3 linked regions of the Paraburkholderia fungorum genome follow. The protein of the gene in region 1 binds, or shares a complex with, the protein of each later gene. Links are inferred from orthologs where the notes say so. Each region holds a gene or a part of one and is shown on either strand. Other genes may lie near its edges.

Region 1 (7,971 bases):
TGCGACTCCCGACGAGACGTCGGTGTCCGACGCATCTGACGACAAGGACGCGGCCGTCATCTCGGCAGCAGCGCTGGCTGCCGCTGAACGCGAGGCGGCTGAGGGCGAGGCTGCGCAACGGGAAACAGCGGAGCGTGAGGCTGCGGAGCGCGAGGCGGAAGCCCGTCACGCGGCCTCGCAGGCGGCGGCCGAGCGCGCGGCAACAGAACAAGCCGCAGCAGAACAGGCCGCAGCCGAGCGTGCCACGGCAGAACGCGTGGCGGCAGAGCAAGCCGCAGCCGATCACGCACGCGCTCAGCAAGCAGAACACGAAGCAAAACAAGTAGCAGAGCACGAAGCCACAAATCACCCGTCACAAGCTGATGCGCTCTCGCAAGAGGCCAACCTGGCCGCGTCCAGCAATGTCTGGGAGGAGTCGCGTGCTACGACGCCCGCATCGGCCGAACCGGTTTCCGGGCTAAACCCGACTACCCCGCCGCCGGTCGACCTCGATTTCAGCCCGGAACCTCTACCTGAGCATCACCACGACCATATCGATGGGGCGACCACCGCAGCGAGCCTCGCTGCCGCGGCAGAACTCGGCGCCGAAGCTTTGCCGCTGACCGCACTCGAGCCAATCGATGAACCCATCCAGCAAGAGGAACTCGCTCGCCGCTTGCAATGGAATGACGAGCCGGCGCCGGGGGCGTCGGCGGAACAACAAGAACTATCGGCAGAGCCGCAAAACAATCAGAACGTACCACCACCTGTGATCGATTTTCCGCAACAACACGCCGAGCCGCATGCAATCGTGCCGCCCGGTCAGCCGTTCAATGACGCAAATCACGCCGACGCCGACGAAGCGAGCGATGTGCCGGTGCCTTCGGTTCCCACCATGTCGATACCGCCGGTGCCGACCGAATTCCCGGCCGATGCCATTGATGCCTTCAGCAGCCTCGACATGCCGCTGCCGCCGCGTATCGAATCGACGGCGGACGACATCCGCGCACCCGTCTCGCTGACGACCCAGCCGGTTGTGTCGCCGGAAACGACCGCCCAACAGGCATTCGCGCCGCGCGAGGACGACGCCCCCCATATCGCCGATGAAATCGCCGCCGGCACCGCAGGCCCGGCTGCTGTCGCGGGCCTCGGTGCAGCCGGTTTCGGCGCGCTGAAGCTCGACTTCGATCTGGAGTTGCCGCCGAGCCCGGCGCAGCCCTGGCCGGCGTTCACCCCGACCGATCTGATCCGTATCGCCCGCAACAAGCTCGATCTGGCCTCCGAGTACATCGAACTCGGCGACCTGTCCGGCGCGCGCACGCTTATCAACGAAGTGATCGAGGCGAACGATCCGGCCACCCGCACCGAGGCTCGCGCGTTGCTCTCGACTCTCGCCCCGTTGTCGTGAAGCGGGTTGCATTAGGCGTCCAGTACGACGGCGCGGCATTCGGCGGCTGGCAGATGCAGCCGCACGGCAATACCGTGCAGAACGTGCTCGAACACGCGTTGGCCGAGTTCGCGCGGACGCCCGTGCGCACGGTGGTGGCAGGTCGCACGGATGCGGGCGTGCATGGAATCGGCCAGGTCGTGCATTTCGACACCGAACTCGACCGCGCCGACAGTTCGTGGGTTCGCGGCACGAATGCGTTCCTGCCGAAAACGATCGCCGTGCAATGGGCCAAGCCCATGCCGGATGAATTTCACGCGCGCTTTTCGGCGTTCGAGCGAACCTATTACTACGTGCTCTACGTCAATCCCGTGCGCTCGCCGATGCTGGCGACGCGGGCCGGCTGGGTGCATACCCCGCTCGATGTCGACGCGATGCGTGCGGGCGCCGCGTATCTGATCGGCGAGCACGATTTTTCGTCGTTCCGTTCGTCGCAATGTCAGTCGAAAACGCCGATCAAACACCTGTATCAGATCGACGTCAGGCAGCAGGGCGATTTCATCCACTTCCGCTTCAGGGCGAATGCTTTTTTGCATCATATGGTGCGTAACCTGATGGGCTGCCTTGTCAGTATCGGACGAGGCAATTACCCGCCCGAATGGATGGCCGAGGTGCTCGCGGCTCGTAGCCGTGATTGCGCCGCGCCGACGTTTATGCCGGATGGGTTGTATCTGGCGCAGGTGGGCTATCCTGAGCAATTCGCCGTGCCCGCGCCGCAGACTGGCAGCGTGCCATGGAGCACTGTATGGACCGAGCAGGCGCAAACATGAAAGCAACCGAAAATCTGGTGAATTCCGCCGATGCCGCCGCGCCGCAGCAGCGCGCGCCGCATCGCACGCGAATCAAATTGTGCGGGCTGTCGAAGCCGGAAGATGTCGCACACGCGATCGATCTTGGCGCCGACGCGATCGGCCTCGTGTTCTATCCGCCGAGCCCGCGCTCGGTGAGTGTCGCGCAGGCGGTCGAACTGGTGCACGATGTGCCGCCGTTCGTGTCGGTGGTCGGCCTGTTCGTCAACGCGACGCCGGAGTGGATCAGCGAGGTGGTCAGCAATGTCGGGCTCACGTTGTTGCAGTTCCACGGCGACGAGACGCCGGAGCAGTGCGAAGCGCTCGCCAGCGTTGCGGGTTTGCCTTGGTTGCGTGCGTTGCGGGTTGCGGCGGATACTCAGCCGGCTGATTTGGTAAAATCAGCTTCCAACTATTCAGCAGCCAGCGGCCTCCTGTTCGACACCCATGTCGAAGGCTATGGCGGCGGCGGGAAGGTTTTCGATTGGTCACTTATTCCAGCAGAGCTCGCGCGTCGGGCCGTTTTGAGTGGTGGGTTGAACGCGCAAAACGTCAGTGATGCGATCCATCGCGTGCGCCCGTACGCGGTCGATGTCTCGAGCGGCATCGAAGTAGAGGGCGCCAAGGGCGTGAAAGATCACGCCCGGATGGCAGCGTTTGTACGCGCAGTGCGCGCGGCAGACGCCGAATGATTCAGGCGGCCGGTTTTCCTCCTGCGAAAACCTGGCGCCACACTGATAAGAGTGATCACCATGTATAACTTGCCTGACGAAAGAGGCCATTTCGGCCAATATGGCGGCGTGTTCGTCGCTGAAACGCTTGTGCACGCACTTACCGAGCTGCGTGAAGCGTACGAGAAATTCCAGAAAGATCCTGAGTTCGTCGCGGAATACGAGCGCGAGTTGAAGCATTTCGTCGGCCGTCCGTCGCCGATTTATCACGCGAAACGCTGGAGCGAAATGGTCGGCGGCGCGCAGATTTTTCTGAAGCGCGAAGACCTGAACCACACCGGCGCCCACAAGATCAACAACGTGATCGGCCAGGCATTGCTGGCGAAGCGCATGGGCAAGCCGCGCGTGATCGCGGAAACGGGCGCAGGTCAGCATGGCGTGGCGACAGCTACCATTGCCGCGCGTTTCGGTATGGAATGCGTGGTCTACATGGGCGCGGAAGACGTGCGCCGTCAGGCCGCTAACGTGTACCGGATGAAGCTGCTCGGCGCCACGGTCGTGCCGGTCGAATCGGGCTCGCGTACGCTGAAAGACGCGCTGAACGAAGCCATGCGCGACTGGGTGACGAACGTCGAAAGCACGTTCTACATTATCGGCACGGTGGCTGGTCCGCATCCTTATCCGATGATGGTGCGCGACTTCCAGCGCGTGATCGGTGACGAATGCAAGGTGCAGATGCCGGAAATGGTGGGTCGTCAGCCAGACGCCGTGATCGCGTGCGTTGGCGGCGGTTCGAACGCAATGGGTATTTTTTACCCGTACATTGACGACACTTCGGTGAAGTTGATCGGCGTCGAGCCAGCTGGTGACGGCATTGAAACCGGCCGTCACGCGGCGTCGCTTCTTGGCGGCACACCTGGCGTGTTGCACGGAAACCGTACCTATCTCCTTCAGGACGAAAACGGTCAGATCATGGAGACGCACTCGGTGTCCGCTGGTCTCGACTACCCGGGCGTGGGTCCCGAGCATGCGTGGCTAAAAGACAGCAAACGCGCTGAATACGTCAGCATCACCGACGAAGAAGCGCTTAAAGCGTTTCACGACTGCTGTCGCATCGAAGGCATTATTCCGGCGCTCGAGTCCAGTCACGCGCTGGCGTACGCCGCGAAGCTCGCGCCGACGCTGCCGAAGGACAAGGTCCTTCTGGTCAATTTGTCGGGCCGTGGCGACAAGGACATGCATACGGTCGCCGAGCGATCGGGCATTCAGTTCTGAGCGCCGCGACGATGCGTGACGAGTTCGACGAGCCGCAGCAGGCGATTGAAACGACGAGTCCGGCCACCGACGTAGCGGTGGCCGAGGCGCCCGCGCCTTTGCTGGCGCAGGTGCCTGCCGGCATTCAGCTGTTGAACCGCGATTTTCTGACCGATGTGGCGAACATTCCGGACGGGTCGATCGATCTGATCGTCTGCGACCCGCCTTACGGATTGGGCAAGGACTACGGCAACGACTCCGACATGCGCACCGGCGAGGATTTTCTCGCATGGACGCGTGCCTGGCTCGAGCTGGCGGTTCCGAAGCTCAAGCCGTCCGGCTCGCTCTACATTTTCTGCACCTGGCAGTATTCGCCGGAAATCTTCAGTTTCCTGAAGACCAAACTCGTGATGGTCAACGAGATCATCTGGGACCGGCGCGTGCCGAGCATGGGCGGAACGGTGCGCCGATTTACTTCGGTGCACGACAACATCGGCTTTTTCGCGGTATCGAAGGATTATTTCTTCGATCTCGATCCCGTCCGCATCCCGTACGATGCAGTCACGAAGAAGGCGCGTTCGCGTAAGTTGTTTGAGGGAAGCAAGTGGTTGGAGCTTGGCTATAATCCAAAGGACCTCTGGTCGATATCGCGGCTGCATCGGCAACACGCCGAGCGCGTCGCGCATCCGACCCAGAAGCCGCTGGAAATCGTCGAGCGAATGGTGTTGTCCAGTTGTCCGAAGGGCGGGCGCGTGCTCGACCCGTTCATGGGCAGCGGCACTACCGCCGTCGCTTGCGTCCGTCATCAGCGCGAATTCGTCGGCTATGAGATCAATGAAAGTTACTGCGCGATAGCGCGCGAGCGCGTCAGCGCCGCCGCTGCTCCTCCCGTGGCTCGCCGTGCCAAAGGCAAGGCGGCCCGGCAAGCCGAAGTCCAGTGAGCGAAGCGCTGCTCAAGTCAGCGCGCGCAAATCACGCGCAGTAGCCCAAATTCGAGAAAATTCCATGTCCCGTATCAAGAACACGTTTGCCGCGTTGTCCGCTGAAGGTAAGAAAGGCCTGATTCCGTTCATGACGGCCGGCGATCCGGACCCAGCTCGCACGGTCGAATTCATGCACGCGCTCGCCGCTGGCGGCGCGGATGTGATCGAGCTCGGTGTGCCGTTTTCCGACCCGATGGCCGATGGTCCGGTGATTCAGCAGTCGTCCGAACGCGCTTTGGCGCATGGCGTGTCATTGCGTCACGTACTCGCCGACGTCAAGCGATTCCGTGAAACAAACGACAAGACTCCGGTCGTGCTGATGGGTTATGCCAATCCTATCGAGCGGATGGGCGCCGAAGCCTTCGCGAAAGCCGCGCAGGATGCTGGCGTCGATGGCGTGCTGGTTGTCGATTACCCGCCGGAAGAGTGTGCTAACTTCGCTGATCAGATGCGATCTGCGGGGATCGATCCGATCTTCCTGCTTGCGCCGACTTCGACGGACGAGCGTATTGCCGAAGTTGGTAAAATCGCCAGCGGCTATGTCTACTATGTGTCGCTGAAAGGCGTGACCGGATCGGCAAATCTGGACGTTTCCAGCATCGCGAGTAAAATCCCGGCCATCAAGTCGCGCGTACCCCTGCCGGTGGGCGTCGGTTTTGGCATTCGTGACGCGCAAACGGCGCGTTCGGTGGCCGAAGTGTCCGATGCCGTCGTGATCGGCAGCCGTATCGTCCAATTGCTCGAACAGGCGGCTCCCGAAACCGCCGCCGAAACGCTCACGCGTTTCATCGCTGAAGTGCGCGAGGCGCTCGATAGCGTCGCGACTGCCCGATAACAGTTATTTTGTCGCTGTAGTGTGTGCGGCGGGTTTATCCCGCCGTTTGCACGACTGTTGACCCCAGAAGGATTCAATATGAGCTGGCTCGATAAGCTGCTGCCGCCAAAAATCAAACAAACCGACCCGAAGAACCGCAAGGGGATTCCGGAAGGCTTGTGGATCAAGTGTCCGTCATGCGAAGCCGTGCTGTATCGCAACGACGTCGAGGCGAACTTGCATGTTTGCCCGAAGTGCGACCATCACATGCGGATTGGTGCGCGCGAGCGGCTCGACGGCCTGCTCGATCCGGAAGGGCGCTACGAAATCGGCCAGGAAATCGTTCCGGTCGATGCGCTGAAGTTCAAGGACAGCCGTAAGTACCCGGATCGTCTGAAAGAAGCAATGGACGACACCGACGAAACCGACGCGATGGTCGTGATGGGCGGTGCGATCCACACGATTCCCGTGGTGGTGGCGTGCTTCGAGTTCTCGTTCATGGGCGGCTCGATGGGTTCGGTAGTCGGCGAGCGCTTTGCGCGCGGCGCACAGAACGCGCTCGAACAGAAAGTGCCGTTTATCTGCTTCACCGCTTCGGGCGGCGCGCGGATGCAGGAAAGCCTGCTCTCGCTGATGCAGATGGCGAAGACCACGGCCATGCTGACGAAGCTCGCCGAAGCCAAGCTCCCGTTCATCTCCGTGTTGACCGATCCGACGATGGGCGGTGTGTCCGCGAGTTTCGCGTTCCTCGGCGACGTGGTGATTGCCGAGCCGAAGGCGCTGATCGGCTTCGCCGGCCCGCGCGTGATCGAGCAGACTGTTCGCGAAAAGCTGCCGGAAGGCTTCCAGCGCGCCGAGTTCCTGCTGACGAAGGGTGCGGTCGATATGATCGTCGACCGTCGCAAGCTGCGGGAAGAGATTGCCCAATTGATGGCGTTGTTGAGCCATCAACCGGCCGACGCGGTCGCTTAAACATTCGATCGCACGGAAATTGACAGTGGTCCGCTGCTGAAGCGCGGCCCTCTCAGGCAGGAAAAGTAGTTAAAAATAGCGCGCCGCGTGAGTGATCAAGCGGCGCGCTGTCATTTCCGGGATAATCACGGTCTCGCAACGCGGCGGAGTTGTCCCAGTAGCTTGAGCGTGGCTTTGTGCGCATAAAGTCTGCGTCAGGCGTCGCTCCAGGGTCAAAGCCGGGCCGCCCCGCGCTCATCCGTACCACCGCCTAACCGATTTACTCGCGATTCACTCGATGACCACATTCCCCTCCCTCGACGCGTGGCTCACGCACCTTGAATCCGCGCATCCTGTCGGCATCGACATGGGTTTGGGACGCATTAGCCAGGTACGCGACGCGATGCAACTGTCGTTCGCGTGCCCGGTCATCACGGTCGGCGGGACGAACGGCAAGGGCTCGACGTGCGCGATCCTCGAATCCATTCTGCTGCGCGCCGGTTTCACCGTGGGTTGCCACACGTCGCCGCATCTGCTGACGTTTAACGAGCGCGCGAGGGTGAACGGCACCATGGCGAGCGACGCCGAACTGCTGCTGCACTTCGAAGCGGTCGAAACTGCGCGCCTCAGCCTCGCCGAGCCGGTTTCGCTGACTTACTTCGAATTCACAACCTTGGCGATCATGAGCCTGTTCGCATCGCGCGGACTGGACGCAGTGATTTTCGAGGTGGGCCTAGGCGGCCGGCTCGACGCGGTGAATATCCTCGATACGGATTGCGCGATCATCACGAGCATCGATATCGATCACACGGAATATCTCGGTGATACGCGCGAGAAAATCGCGTTCGAAAAAGCAGGCATTTTCCGTCCGGGCAAGCCGGCGATCTGCGCCGATCCGGTACCACCGCAATCGTTGATCGACCATGCGGAGAAAATTGGCGCCGAATTGTGGTTATTTGGCCGCGATTTCCGCTACGAAGGCCAGGCGGGCAGCGAGCGCCAGCAATGGAGTTACGTCGGTCCGACCATGCGTCGCTCGGCACTCGCCTACCCGGCATTGCGCGGCGCGAATCAGTTGATCAAT
Region 2 (4,709 bases), on another replicon or contig:
CGAACCGTTCCGGCATCACTCGTATTTCTCCGACCAGGCTGAGGGCGTGATTTGCGGCCTCGGCTGGAAGGGATATATGTACGCGCTCGAATTCGCGCTCGACCGGCTCGCCGCCGGCTCGTCGCGCGGCTGAATCCAAACACGACTAATTTGAGCCGGCTCTCGCAAGCGCCGGCACTTTTTGCATTGAAAGGGGCTTCCTGATGGATCTTCGTAAACTGAAAACTCTGATCGACCTCGTCTCGGAGTCCGGTATTTCCGAACTCGAAGTGACCGAGGGCGAAGGCAAGGTGCGTATCGTCAAGAACGCGCCGCCGGTTTACGTCCAGCCGTCCGCCTCGTACGCGCCGCAATACGCGCAACCGGCCCCGCCGATGGGCGGCGAAGCGCCGGCTGCTGCGGCTCCGGCTACTCCGGCTGTCGCCGCGCCGCAAGGCCACGTGGTGACCTCGCCGATGGTCGGCACGTTCTACCGCGCGCCGTCGCCAGGCGCGGAGCCGTTCGTCCAGGTGGGCGACACGGTCAAGGAAGGCCAGACGATCTGCATCATCGAAGCGATGAAGCTGCTCAACGAAATCGAGTCGGACAAGTCCGGCGTGGTGAAGGAAATCCTCGTCGAAAACGGCCAGGCGGTCGAGTACGGCCAACCGTTGTTCGTGGTCGGCTAACGCGGCACGCTTTGCGCTTTTTGCGCCTGCCGCCCGCGTGCCCGCTGTCCGGGGTGCGCGACCGATCCTCAGAGGCAGCCGGTGTTGCATTCAACCCGGCGCCCATTGATGAGTCGAAAAACCGCTATGTTTGAAAAAATTCTCATTGCCAATCGTGGCGAGATCGCGCTTCGTATCCAGCGCGCCTGCCGCGAACTCGGCGTCAAGACGGTTGTCGTCTATTCAGAAGCCGATAAAGAAGCCAAGTACGTAAAGCTCGCCGACGAGGCGGTCTGTATCGGCCCGGCTCCGTCGAATCTGAGCTATCTGAACATGCCCGCGCTGATCAGCGCGGCTGAAGTGACCGACGCCGAAGCAATTCACCCCGGCTACGGCTTCCTGTCGGAGAACGCCGACTTCGCCGAGCGTGTCGAGCAGTCGGGCTTCACCTTCATCGGCCCGCGCCCGGAAACCATCCGCATGATGGGCGACAAGGTCACGGCCAAGCAGACCATGATCAAAACCGGCGTGCCTTGCGTGCCGGGTTCGGAAGGCGCGTTGCCGGAAGATCCGAAAGAGATCGTGAAGATTGCCCGCCAGGTCGGCTATCCGGTCATCATCAAGGCCGCCGGCGGCGGTGGTGGCCGCGGCATGCGCGTGGTCCACACGGAAGCGGCGCTGGTCAACGCGGTCAACATGACGCGCGAAGAAGCCGGCCGTGCGTTCGGCAACCCGCAGGTCTACATGGAGAAATTCCTGGAGAACCCGCGGCACATCGAAATCCAGATTCTGGCCGACTCGTTCAAGAACGCGATCTGGCTCGGCGAGCGCGATTGCTCGATGCAGCGCCGTCACCAGAAGGTGATCGAAGAAGCGCCGGCGCCGGGTATCGCGCGTCGCCTGATCGACCGTATCGGCGATCGTTGCGCGGATGCGTGCAAGAAGATGGGCTATCTTGGCGCGGGTACGTTCGAGTTCCTGTACGAAAACGGCGAGTTCTACTTCATTGAAATGAACACGCGCGTGCAGGTCGAGCATCCGGTGACCGAACTGATTACGGGCGTCGACATCGTTCAGGAACAGATCCGCATCGCGGCTGGCGAGAAGCTCGCCTTCCGTCAGCGCGATATCCAGTTCAAGGGTCATGCGATCGAATGCCGGATCAACGCTGAAGATCCGTTCAAGTTCATTCCGTCGCCGGGCCGTTTGACGTCGTGGCATATGCCGGGCGGCCCCGGCATTCGCGTCGACTCGCATGCCTACAATGGCTATTTCGTGCCGCCGAACTATGATTCGATGATCGGCAAGCTGATCGCTTACGGCGCCACGCGCGAACAGGCGATCAAGCGGATGCGCATCGCGTTGTCGGAAATGGTGGTGGAAGGCATTCAGACCAACATCCCGTTGCACCGCGAACTGATGCTGGACGCGAAGTTCGTCGAAGGCGGCACCAGCATTCACTACCTCGAAAACCGGTTGGCCGCGAAGCTGCAGGCCGCGCCGGAAGAAGCGTAAGTCATGAGCTACCGGGAACTGATCGCCGAGCTGGCACGCGAGCACGCGGAAGAATTCTCCGACGCGTTGCTCGAGTTGGGCGCGTTGTCCGTGTCGGTTGAAGATGCGGACGCCGACACGCCCGACGAACAGCCGTTGTTCGGCGAGCCCGGTCTCACGCCGGATCGCACGGCGTGGCAGCGTTCGCGCGTGATCGCCTTGGTCGCGCCGGAACAGGAGCCTGCCGTGCTGCTGACTGCCGCGGCCAACGAGATTGGTCTGGAGAACGCACCGACGTTCACCGTGCGCGTCGTCGAAGACCAGGATTGGGTGCGGCTCACGCAGTCGCAATTCGATCCGATTCCGATCGGCGAACGCATCTGGGTCGTGCCGTCCTGGCACGACGCGCCGGACCCCGAAGCACTCGTGCTGGAACTGGACCCGGGCCTCGCGTTCGGCACCGGCAGCCATCCGACTACGCGGCTGTGCATGGAATGGCTCGAGCAATCGGTCAAGCCGGAACAGTCGGTGCTCGATTACGGTTGCGGCTCCGGCATCCTCGCGATCCTCGCGAAGAAGTGCGGCGCGAATCCGGTGTACGGCATCGATATCGACCCGCAAGCGGTCGAATCGGCGCGTCACAACAGCGAGCGTAATCGCGCTGACGTCACGTATGGTTTGCCTGACGAATGCCCGGCCGGCGAGTTCGATATCGTGGTCGCCAATATCCTGTCGAATCCGCTCAAACTGATGGCGTCGATGCTGGTGTCGAAGGTCAAACCGGGTGGACGAATCGCACTGTCCGGCATCCTGGCGCGCCAGGCCGACGAAGTCGCGCAGGTCTACGCGCAGTGGATCGATATCGGCGTATGGCGCGAACACGAAGGTTGGATATGTCTAACGGGAACGCGCCGCGAAAGCCATTAGAATAAGGCGTATTGTCAAACCACCGGCCTTCTGGCTTACCGGCTCAATATGCTCCTGGCGACGCGTTGCCCCTTTTGTGAAACCGTCTTTCGCCTGCAACCGGCGCAGCTCGCGCTGCGCCGCGGTCTTGTACGCTGCGGGCATTGCCAGGAAGTGTTCGATGCGTCGAGCAGCCTGTTCGATGTAACCGAAGGCGGCGACTTCTCCACCGCCAAACCGGTCGCCGCAGCCGCGGCGATCGAAGCGCTTTCCGGCGTCCGTCCGAAAGGTCCTGACTTCAGCGCCGAAGCGTGGGACCCCTGGGCTCCCGCCACCGACGCCGCGATCGACAACCGTCTGCGGCACAACGCCGGCAACCTCCCGCTCTCGCCTGTTTCCACCGACGCGGGCGTTGCCGTCACCCCGCGCCATGCTACTGAGCCGGAACTGCCGGCCAGCGCTTTCACTACACCTCCGCCCGCCGACGAAGAACCGGTACTGGCAGATGCACCGCTCGACCCCTTCGCCTATCCGGCCGACGAAGAGCCGCCCGCAGAGCCGTCCATCGACGAAGCGCCGCGTGTCTGGCACCGGACCGAGCGTCCTTCAGAAACGCCACCGGATGAGCCTTTGCTGAACCCGTCCGCGACATTCCACGGCATTGCCGATAACGAACCGCATTTCGGTGCTGCGGCCGCAGCCACTGCGGCTGAAATGGGTGGAGCGACAGCCTTCGGCGCCGCAGCTGCCGGTCTGGGCCCGACCGATCCCGCCGCGCGTACGGCCGCGTCGGGCGGAAGCGGCGGCAGTGGCGCAGGATTTCCTCCGTCTCCGGTTGCAGCCGGCGGCGAGCCCTTCTCCGTCAACCCGGTGAACGACGGCGACGATCCGTTCCCCGTGGTGCGCGAAACCCGTCCCGCCAAACCCCGTCGGATGGGCTGGGCGATTGCCGGCTCGGTGCTGCTCGTTCTGCTGCTCCTCGCTCTGCTCGTGCAACTCGCGTGGTGGCAGCGCGAAACAGTGCTTGTGTATGTTCCGCGTTCGCAGGCGCTCTACGTGAAAGTCTGCTCGGAGCTAGGCTGCCAGATCACGCCGCCGCATAACATCGAAGGATTGCTGGTCGAGCCGTCCGATCTGCGGCAGATCGACGGCCCGCACAAGCTCGAACTGAAGATGCCGCTGCACAACCGTCTCAACATCGCGCTCGCGTATCCGGCCATCGAACTCACCCTTCTCGACGACCAGAACAACGTAGCGATCCGGCGCGTGCTGTGGCCGCAAGACTATGTGCCGCCCGGCACGCTGATCGCGGCGGGTCTGCCAGCGCATGCCACGCAAACCATGATCGTGCATCTCGACACGGGCGCCGCGGTCGCTTCCAATTTCCGCGTACAGATTTTTTATCCGTAACGCATCCTCGCGCGCCCGGCGACGACCGGGCGCGTTCACCGTCATTCCTGACGAATTTTCGGAGCACATCAACATGAGCCAAGTCACGCTGGGTGGTAACCCGATCGAAGTAGCCGGCACGTTCCCGTCGGTTGGCAGCAGCGCCCCTGCTTTCTCCCTGGTGGGTAAGGATCTGAAGCCGCTGTCGCTCGCCGATTTCGCCGGCAAGCGCAAAGTGCTGAACATCGTGCCGAGCCTCGACACGCCGACCTG
Region 3 (4,569 bases), on another replicon or contig:
GGGCACACCCATCACGGCGATACGAGCTTCGTCGCGCTGGAACGCGATGCCCGAGATGACTGCTTTTTCCATGGTCTCGTCTTCTTCAAAAGTAATCAGGGTGCCCGACTTCATTTCAGTCTCGAGCGGGATGAGCGGATCGGTCAGGCTCGACAGCACGCGCGTCTTGACCTGATATTTGCCGGCAAATTCCACCGAGCGGATCTGCAACACCTTCGAACCCAGGCTGGCCATTTCCAGCATTTCTTCGAACGTCACGCGATCGAGGCGACGGGCCTCTTCGACCACGCGCGGGTCGGTCGTGTACACGCCGTCGACGTCGGTATAAATCAGGCACTCATCGGCCTTCAGCGCGGCAGCGACCGCAACCGCCGACGTATCGGAACCGCCACGGCCGAGCGTGGTGATGTGGCCTTCCGGATCGACACCCTGGAAGCCGGTGATCACCACCACCTTGCCCGCGTCGAGGTCGCGCAACACGCGCTCGCCGTCGATTTCGCTGATGCGCGCTTTCGTGAACGCGCTGTCCGTCTTGATCGGCACTTGCCAGCCGGCATAGCTGACCGCGTCGACACCTGCGTCCTGCAGCGCGATGGCCAGCAGGCCCGAGCTCGCCTGTTCGCCGGTGGCAGCGATCATGTCGAGTTCGCGCGGGCTCGGCTGGGAAGTGATTTCTTTCGCGAGACCGAGCAGGCGGTTGGTTTCGCCGGACATCGCCGACGGCACGACGACCATCTTGTGGCCGGCCTTGTGCCATTTCGCGACGCGCTTGGCGACGTTCTTGATGCGCTCGACCGAGCCCATCGAGGTGCCGCCGTATTTATGTACGATGAGTGCCATTGTCGTTCTGAACTGGAAGAGAAACCGCGCTGGCGCGCTGGTGACGACCGCACAAAAGCACAGGAGCGCAACGTCTTGTGAACGGCGGCAAAGTGTGTGGCGGCGTAAATGCAGCACGCGTGCAGCACGCGCGGATTTGCCCGGAAATGATCGCTAATGGCTAAACGGGGAAACGACGGATCACGCTCGCAAACCGGCGACAGCGACAAAAGCGATTGGAGAAATCGGGTCGGGCAAACAAGTTAACGTACCCGATCGGGCGCAAAAAGACAAGCCGAAAGGACCAAAGAAATGCGCGGAATCGCGGCTGGAAAGGCTTATTGCGTGCGGCTTTGCGCCCTTTTTACGGTCTTTGCGGCGACGCAGGCCGGATAGCCGAACGGCCGGTCAGGCGATCAGCAGATCCTCGCGCCACGAGATCCTGACGCGCGGTTCGCTCGAACTCGCCGATGCGGCCGCCGTTGCGCGATTCACGCCGAGCAAGGGCACGAACAGCAGTTCATCGCCGATAAAAAGCAACGGGACGTCGCGCTTCCACGCGGGAACGCCGCGCTCCTGGAACAGGTTCTTCAACGTACGGGCCGGTGCGTCGGGGGAAGCGGAGGTGCGCATCCGTTCGCCGCCGCTACGCGATCGCGCGCTTAGCAATGCGCGCTTCAGGACGCTGAGGGATACTGTATCGAGGTCAAGCGTGTCATCAGAAGCCGCATCACCCTCGCTGCCCGCAATCGCAGCCACCTCAGCAAACACGAACGTCCCGCGCCATTGCGGCAAGCGCCATACTGGTTCGCCCTGCCACGCAAGCTCGCTGATTTCACGCGAAGCGAGCGCGGTTTCGTCGGCGGGGTCGCTACTAGCTCCCGCTTCCCAATACACCAGGCCGCGATAACTACGAAGCGCCTGCCCCGCATGATTGATTCGCAGACGATGCCCGTCCCCGGTAGCCCCCACCTCGCGCAACTGACGCAACGCATCGGTCAGCCGCGCGCTCGACGCCGCGACCAGGCCAGCACCTCGCATCCAGTAACGCAGCAGATTCAGCGCGCGATCGTCGTCGAGTGCGAGCAGCGCCTCGTGCGCCAACGCTCGCCCTTCGTCTCGCGACACGGCTGCCATATCGATACGCGCCAGTTCGTCGAGCAAACGCTGCGCCGACGCCGCGTGCGCCGCCGTCCGCGCAAGTGCGTCGCGAAAACCCGGAAAGTGGACCGCCAAGGCCGGCGTCACCTCATGGCGCAACGCATTGCGCGCGTAGCGTGTATCAGCGTTCGAATCGTCGTCGATCCAGCTCAGGTTGCGCGCGCTCGCGTACTGCTCGAGTTGCGCACGCAACACCTGAAGCAACGGCCTGACGCGCGTCGTCGCCGAACCCGCCGGCACATATTCGGGCGCCATCGCCGCGAGCCCAGCGAGCCCGGCGCCACGAAGCAATTGCAGCAGCACGGTCTCCGCCTGGTCGTCCGCATGTTGCGCGAGCCACAGCGTGCGAATGCCGCGCGCCGCACTCATCGCGTCCAACGCGCGATAGCGCGCGTCACGCGCCGCCGCCTCGACGCTCACGCCCGCCGCGCGCGACACGTCGACGCGCACGGCGTCGAACTCGACCCCACGCTCCTGCGCAAAAGACCGGCAGTGCGCGAGCCACGCGTCGGCGTGAGGACTCAGCCCATGATGCACATGCAGCGCGACACAACGCGAGGCGTCCACCACTCGCACCACGGCATCGAGCAGCACGCTCGAATCGACGCCGCCGCTGAACGCCACGGCAATACGCTCATGCGCAGGAACAGCGGACAGCGCCAAGCCGAGCGCCTCGATAACGAGGCGCTCGGCTGGCGATTCTGCGGAAGTGGTCACGTCGCTAGCGCGTGGTGCGCCGATGGACGAAAGAGAACGCGCGCGGGCTTACGCACCCGGCGTCGTTTCCTTGAACTTGCCGTACGACATCAACCGGTCGAAGCGGCGTTGACGCAGGTCGTTGATGCTCATGCCCTGGAACTGACGCAGCGAATCGGCGAGTGCACGGCGCAGCATGGCGGCCATGCCCTTCGGATCGCGATGCGCGCCGCCAAGCGGCTCGTTGACGATCTTGTCGATCAGACCCAACGCCTTCAGACGATGCGCGGTCAGCCCGAGCGCTTCCGCTGCTTCAGGCGCTTTCGCGGCGCTCTTCCACAGAATCGACGCGCAGCCTTCCGGCGAAATCACCGAATAGGTCGAGAATTGCAGCATCAGCACGCTGTCGCCGACAGCGATGGCGAGCGCACCGCCCGAGCCGCCTTCACCGATGATCGTCGCGATCAGCGGCGTCTTCAGCTCGGCCATCACGTACAGATTGCGACCGATCGCTTCCGACTGACCGCGCTCTTCAGCACCGATGCCAGGATAAGCACCCGGCGTATCGATGAACGTGAAGATCGGCAGGCTGAATTTCTCGGCGAGACGCATGAGGCGCTCGGCCTTGCGATAGCCTTCCGGGCGCGGCATGCCGAAGTTGCGCAGCGCGCGCTCCTTCGTGTCGCGGCCCTTCTGATGGCCGATCACCATGCAAGCCTGGCCGTTAAAACGCGCGAGGCCGCCGACGATCGACAGGTCGTCCGCATAGTTGCGGTCGCCGTGCAGTTCGTGGAAATCGGTGAACAGCTCGCTCACGTAGTCGAACGTGTACGGGCGTTGCGGATGACGGGCGATTTGCGAAACCTGCCACGGGGAGAGGTTCGCGTACAGGTCTTTAGTGAGCTGTTGGCTCTTCTTGGACAGCCGCTCGATCTCTTCCGAAATATCGACGGCCGAATCGTCCTGCACGAAGCGCAATTCTTCGATCTTCGCTTCGAGTTCAGCGATCGGCTGTTCGAAATCCAGAAAGGTGGTCTTCATTGGTTGGAATCCTTGGACTTACCGGCAGCGCGTATTCTAACCGCGCTCGCCGATGTCAAAACCATTTCTCAACTATCGAATCGAGAAAATCGATAGTTTTTCAATGGAATCGCTTTCTTTTTCTTTCAGTAGTCGACCGGCAACGGATCAAGACTACGCCACATGTACCAGGTCGCGACAGTACGCCACGGCTCCCAGTTCGCGGCCACCTCACGCGCTTCGCTGCGCGTTACCGGCTCACCGCTGAAATAGTTGACGCTGATCGCACGGATCAGGCCGAGGTCGTCGAGCGGCAGAACGTCGGGGCGCGACAGATTGAAGATCAGGAACATCTCCGCGGTCCAGCGGCCAATGCCGCGAATCTGCGTGAGTTCGGCGATCACCGCCTCGTCTTCCATCGACGTCCATTTACCGACGTGCAACGCCCCCGACACGAAATGCTCGGCAAGGTCGAGCACGTACTCGGCCTTGCGTTTGGACAGGCCGCACGCGGTGAGCTTTTCCTGACCGAGCTTGATGAACTGCTGGGGCACGAGTTTCGGGCACGCGGCCTCGACCTTCGCCCACACGGCCTGCGCGGACGCGACCGAAATCTGCTGCCCGACCACCGAGCGCGCGAGCGTGACGAACGGATCGCCACGGCTCAGCAAATGCACGGGGCCGAATTTCGGAATCAGCTTCTTGAGGATGCGATCACGCTTGACGAGGTCGGCGCACGCTTTGTCCCAGTAGTCGGGACGCGTGACTTCGGGCGTCAGGCCGGCAATCTGCACCGGCACCGCGACTTCGCTCGAACTGGAGCCTTCGCCGCCCGCACCTGCCGACGCGCGCGTCTTGCGCACGACTTCGCCC

The links.
Region 2: the proteins of accD (region 1) and accC are in contact, whole or in part, in a solved structure (PDB 8UXZ), measured with the Escherichia coli proteins. The link is inferred for Paraburkholderia fungorum from one-to-one orthologs.
Region 3: the proteins of accD (region 1) and BLS41_RS10765 are in contact, whole or in part, in a solved structure (PDB 8UXZ), measured with the Escherichia coli proteins. The link is inferred for Paraburkholderia fungorum from one-to-one orthologs.

What each region holds. Positions count from the first base shown.
Region 1 is NZ_FNKP01000002.1:43,775-51,745, forward strand. What follows is about bases 5,073-7,971. They hold accD (acetyl-CoA carboxylase, carboxyltransferase subunit beta), read left to right. Parts: upstream 5,073-6,035; coding sequence 6,036-6,908; downstream 6,909-7,971. Other genes in these bases: BLS41_RS16440 (DNA-methyltransferase), read left to right, coding at 5,073-5,080; trpA (tryptophan synthase subunit alpha), read left to right, coding at 5,145-5,957; folC (bifunctional tetrahydrofolate synthase/dihydrofolate synthase), read left to right, coding at 7,186-7,971. Also shown: BLS41_RS16420 (motility hub landmark protein FimV), read left to right, coding at 1-1,387; tRNA pseudouridine(38-40) synthase TruA, read left to right, coding at 1,384-2,196; BLS41_RS16430 (phosphoribosylanthranilate isomerase), read left to right, coding at 2,193-2,906; trpB (tryptophan synthase subunit beta), read left to right, coding at 2,967-4,160; more of BLS41_RS16440, read left to right, coding at 4,172-5,072.
Region 2 is NZ_FNKP01000001.1:3,412,767-3,417,475, forward strand. Bases 1-2,978 are described here. They hold accC (acetyl-CoA carboxylase biotin carboxylase subunit), read left to right. Parts: upstream 1-794; coding sequence 795-2,162; downstream 2,163-2,978. Other genes in these bases: aroQ (type II 3-dehydroquinate dehydratase), read left to right, coding at 1-133; accB (acetyl-CoA carboxylase biotin carboxyl carrier protein), read left to right, coding at 204-668; prmA (50S ribosomal protein L11 methyltransferase), read left to right, coding at 2,166-2,978. Also shown: more of prmA, read left to right, coding at 2,979-3,068; BLS41_RS15150 (zinc-ribbon and DUF3426 domain-containing protein), read left to right, coding at 3,117-4,457; tpx (thiol peroxidase), read left to right, coding at 4,531-4,709. UniProt on the Escherichia coli protein: This protein is a component of the acetyl coenzyme A carboxylase complex; first, biotin carboxylase catalyzes the carboxylation of the carrier protein and then the transcarboxylase transfers the carboxyl group to form malonyl-CoA.
Region 3 is NZ_FNKP01000001.1:2,454,283-2,458,851, forward strand. Bases 1,732-4,569 are described here. They hold BLS41_RS10765 (acetyl-CoA carboxylase carboxyltransferase subunit alpha), read right to left. Parts: upstream 3,718-4,569; coding sequence 2,746-3,717; downstream 1,732-2,745. Other genes in these bases: tilS (tRNA lysidine(34) synthetase TilS), read right to left, coding at 1,732-2,697; BLS41_RS10770 (DNA-3-methyladenine glycosylase family protein), read right to left, coding at 3,843-4,569. In the rest of the region: BLS41_RS10755 (aspartate kinase), read right to left, coding at 1-840; more of tilS, read right to left, coding at 1,228-1,731. UniProt on the Escherichia coli protein: Component of the acetyl coenzyme A carboxylase (ACC) complex. First, biotin carboxylase catalyzes the carboxylation of biotin on its carrier protein (BCCP) and then the CO(2) group is transferred by the carboxyltransferase to acetyl-CoA to form malonyl-CoA.